2 regions of the Agromyces sp. Y558 genome follow, and region 1 is predicted to be linked to the other one. Evidence: predicted binding sites of a transcription regulator. Region 1 holds the regulator's gene; the other holds the start of a gene.
The links. Region 1 encodes HrcA, which represses chaperone genes, less so after heat shock. Its sites were predicted from a motif close to TTNGCACTCGNNNNNNNCGAGTGCNAA; they were not measured.
Positions count from the first base shown of each region.

Region 2: the regulator HrcA is predicted to act here: its motif matches at 938-964, upstream of groES (co-chaperone GroES).

Region 1 is NZ_JCAIUH010000003.1:188,151-190,349, forward strand. It holds gene AC1C2T_RS15660 (DUF4870 domain-containing protein) at 102-491, opposite strand; gene hrcA (heat-inducible transcriptional repressor HrcA) at 704-1,726, shown strand; gene dnaJ (molecular chaperone DnaJ) at 1,782-2,199, shown strand, end outside.
Region 2 is NZ_JCAIUH010000004.1:221,992-224,190, reverse strand. It holds gene AC1C2T_RS18515 (class I SAM-dependent methyltransferase) at 1-658, opposite strand, end outside; gene AC1C2T_RS18510 (hypothetical protein) at 698-910, shown strand; gene groES (co-chaperone GroES) at 1,038-1,334, shown strand; gene rarD (EamA family transporter RarD) at 1,555-2,199, shown strand, end outside.

The DNA of each region.
Region 1 (2,199 bases):
GATTCGGCCTCGTCGCACGACGGGCGAGCTTTCAACCACCCCATGCTGGCACAGTGGCGCGCGCCGGGTGCGGAATTCGCCCGGCGCGCTCGGCCCGGCGACTACTTGATGAGGCGGATCGCGAACGGGTAGCGGTAGTGCTGGCCGTCTTTCGTCTTGAGGAACGCGATGATCGAGAAGACGACGCTCACGATCCATGCCAGCCACACGACGAGGACGCCGATGAGGATGAACGTCAGGATCCAGCCGACCACGTAGGCGATGAGGATCGTGATCTGGAAGTTCAGCGCCTCTTTCGCCTCGGTGTTCGTGAAGGAGCCCCGGTCTTTGAAGACGAGCCAGATGATGAGGGCCGGCAGGAATCCGAGGATGCCGCCGAGGTGCGCGAACGAACCCCACTGCACGTCTTGATCGGGTGCGAGCGGTGCAGCGGCGACGGGTTGGGCGGGCGGAACGTTCTGATCGGGTGCAGGTGAGTTCGGATCGGTCATGGCGGGTGCCTTTCGGGGTTCTCGGGTGAACCGCGTCTCGCGCGATGGGAAGATCGCATCCAAGGGTGACTCGCGGGATACCCATAAGCTAGCGCCGTCGCCCCGCTGCTGGCAACGGCCTCGTCGCAGGATGTCGCGATATGATTGGCACTCACTCAGAACGAGTGCTAAGTCTCAGAATGAGTGCTCAGCGTCAGACGGAAGCGAGGGTCATGGTCTCCGAACGCAGCCTCGCAGTGCTGCGCGTGATCGTTCAGGACTACGTCGCATCACGCGAGCCCGTCGGGTCGAAGACGATCGTCGAGCGGCATGCCTTCGGGGTGTCTGCAGCGACGATCCGCAACGACATGGCCCTCCTCGAAGAAGAAGAGCTGATCGCAGCTCCGCACACGTCTTCGGGTCGCATCCCGACCGATAAGGGCTACCGGGTCTTCGTCGACCAGCTCACCGACGTGCGCCCGCTGACCTCTGCCCAGCGTCAGGCGATCGAGACGTTCCTCGGCGAGTCCAGCGACCTCGACGAACTGCTGGCCCGCACCGTGCGCCTCATCGCCCAGCTCACCAAACAACTCGCGGTCGTGCAATACCCGAGCTTCGGCAGTGACCGCGTGCGTCACGTCGAACTCGTCTCCCTCGCACCCGATCGGGTGCTCTGCATCCTCATCACCGACTCGGGCCAGGTCGAGCAGCGCCTCGCCGAACTCGAGGAGCCGGTCGACGAGCGCACACTCGATGCGCTGCGGGCGCGGCTGAACAAGATCGCAGGGGGCCGGGCGATGGCGGATGCCGCTGAGGCGCTCTCGGGCGAGATCGACAGCGCCGACCAGCGGCACGCCGCTGTGCTGCACACGCTCGCGACGACGCTCGCCGAGCAGGCGCGCGCGCAGCGCACCGAGCGCCTCGTCGTGGCCGGGGCAGCGAACCTCGTACGCACCGAGCAGGATTTCGCCGGATCGATCCTCGGCGTCATCGAGGCGATCGAGGAGCAGGTCACCCTGCTGAAGCTCTTCGGCGAGATGGCGACCGATGAGCATGCGGTGACCGTGCGCATCGGGCGCGAGAATGCGTCGTTCGGACTCGGCGAGACCTCGGTCGTCTCGAGCGCCTTCGCGATTCCCGGGCGCGATATCTCGCGACTCGGCATCGTCGGGCCCACCCGCATGGACTACTCCACCAGCATGGCGGCCGTTCGCGCCGTCGCACGCTACCTCTCCCGCACGCTCGGCGAGAGCTGAACCCGCCGCCCGTCGCACCCGACCGGCATCCGGCAATCGAAAGGACATGCCCTCCGTGGCCGACCATTACGAGGTCCTCGGCGTCTCGCGCGACGCCACACCCGACGAGATCAAGAAGGCGTACCGTCGTCTCGCCCGGGAGCTCCACCCCGACGTCAACCCGGGCGCCGAGGCATCCGAGCGATTCAAAGAGGTCACGCACGCGTACGACGTGCTCTCCGATGCCCGGGAGCGCGAGCAGTACGACCACGGAGGTCAGGGCGGCTTCGGCGGCGGTCAGAACTTCGGCGGCTTCGGCGACATCTTCGAGACGTTCTTCGGGGCCGGCCAACAGAGCCGCGGCCCGAGATCGAGGCGGGAGCGCGGTCAAGACGCGCTCATCAGGGTCGAGGTGGGCCTCGAAGAGGTGATCTTCGGCACGCACCGCGACATCGAGGTCGACACGGCGGTCACGTGCGAGACGTGCCACGGCT
Region 2 (2,199 bases), on a different contig from region 1:
CTTCTGCGGGGATCACGTCGCGATCGGTGCCGGGGCCGAGCTTCACGCCGGTGGGCATGCGCTCACCCAGCCCGAAGGCGAAGTCGAGCGAGGGGGAGTAGTCGGCGGCATCCGTGATTCTCGTCGTGGTGCCGCCTGCGGTCGTGCGTCGCGCCGGGTCGAGCCAGGCCCCATCGATGCCGCCGAGAGCGACCCGCTCGGCCTGCTCGTGCAGCACTCGCACCCGGGGAAAGGGCGTGAGGTTGTACGCGGCGATCGCCGCGGTGACCTCATCGGCCTCGGCCGCCGTGACCTCGAGGTCGATCGCCGCCATGGCGAGGGCGTCGCCGCCGATGCCGCAGCCGAGATCGGCCACATGGCCGACACCGGCCCGCGAGAAGCGCCCGGCGTGCAGCGCCGCGACCTTCAACCGCGTCGCCTGCTCGAGACCGGCTTCGGTGAACAGCATCCGCGAGGCGAACGGGCCGAACTTCGCCTCGGCCTTCCCGCGGAGCTTCGCCTGGCTGAGCACGGCGGCCACGAGGCTGGGCCGATGCCCCTGCTTGCGAAGGTCGGCGACGGTCTTGACGATGTCGGCCTTCGAGTCCCATTCGGGCAGCCCGTCGAGCAGCGTGAGGCCCTCTGGCGAGAGCAGTTCGACGAGTTCAGCGCGATCCACCCGGCCACGCTAGCATCGCATCGCCGGCGGAGCGGAGCGATGCCGATCCCCAGCCCGGCGGCCACGCTGGCATCGCATCGCCGGCGGAGCGGAGCGATGCTGATCCGCAGCCCGGCGGCCACGCTGGCATCGCATCGCCGGCGGAGCGGTGCGATGCTGATCCCCAGCCCGGCGGCCACGCTGGCATCGCGTCGCCGGCGGAGCGATGCGTTGCTGATCCGCAGCCCGGCGGCCACGCTGGCATCGCGCTGAGGCAGCGTTCGCCTATGGCTGAACGGGCTGGCACTCACGTTGCACGAGTGCCAAATCGGGCCTAGACTCGGCTTAGCACTCTCGCTCTGAGGCTGCCAACCAGTCTTCGTCAAGAAAGAGGTCAACCGTGTCGGTTTCCATCAAGCCGCTCGAGGATCGCATCGTCATCAAGCAGGTCGACGCCGAGCAGACCACCGCATCGGGTCTGGTCATCCCCGACACTGCCAAGGAGAAGCCCCAGGAGGGCGAGGTCGTGGCAGTGGGCCCCGGTCGCATCGATGACAACGGCAACCGCATCCCGCTCGACGTCGCGGTCGGCGACAAGGTGATCTACTCGAAGTACGGCGGCACCGAGGTGAAGTTCGACGGCGACGACCTGCTCGTCCTGTCGGCTCGCGACGTGCTCGCAGTCGTCGTCCGCTAGGGCGACACGATTCATCCGAGGCCCGGATGCCCAGTGGGGGCATCCGGGCCTCGTCGTCGTTCCGGGTGAGGGGATGTCGCGGCATCCGCTCACCCGCTCGTTCGCGTTCGCGGCTCCTCGCTTACCGTCCCATCTTGCGTGCGGTTCGTGTCGGAATGCGGGCGGTGCAGCGACCGGAACCGTACGCTCGAGGGGTGCTGGCCGGGCGTAGTCTGTGCTGGTGTCATCCAGCCCCGAGATCGAGACGTCCCCTCCGGCGCATCCCTCTACGGGGGTGAGCCGCTCGGGCCTCTTCTTCGCGATCGGCGCATACGGGCTGTGGGGATTCCTCCCGATCTACTTCATCGCGCTCGCGCCTGCCGGGCCGTTCGAAATCGTGGCCTGGCGAGTGCTGTTCTCGGTCGTGTTCTGCGCCCTGCTCATCGCCATCACGCGCGCCTGGCGACCTCTCGCAGTGCTCTTCCGCGATCGGCGGATCGTGCTCATCATGGGGCTCGCCGGCATCTTGATCTTCATCAACTGGCAGACCTACGTCTACGCGACGCTCTCGAACCAGGTCGTGGAGGCTTCACTCGGCTATTTCATCAACCCGATCGTCACGGTCTTCCTCGGCGTGCTCGTGCTGCGCGAGCGCCTCAACCTCACCCAGTGGATCGCGGTCGGCATCTCGATCGTCGCGGTCGTGGTGCTCGCGTTCGGCTACGGTCAGTTGCCGTGGATCGCACTCGTACTCGCGTTCTCGTTCGGCTTCTACGGATTGATCAAGAAGCGTGTCGGCCCGAAGGTCGACGCGGTCTCCGGGCTCACGATCGAGACCGTCTGGCTCGCACCGCTCGCCGTCGTGCAGCTCGTGTTCGTCGCCATG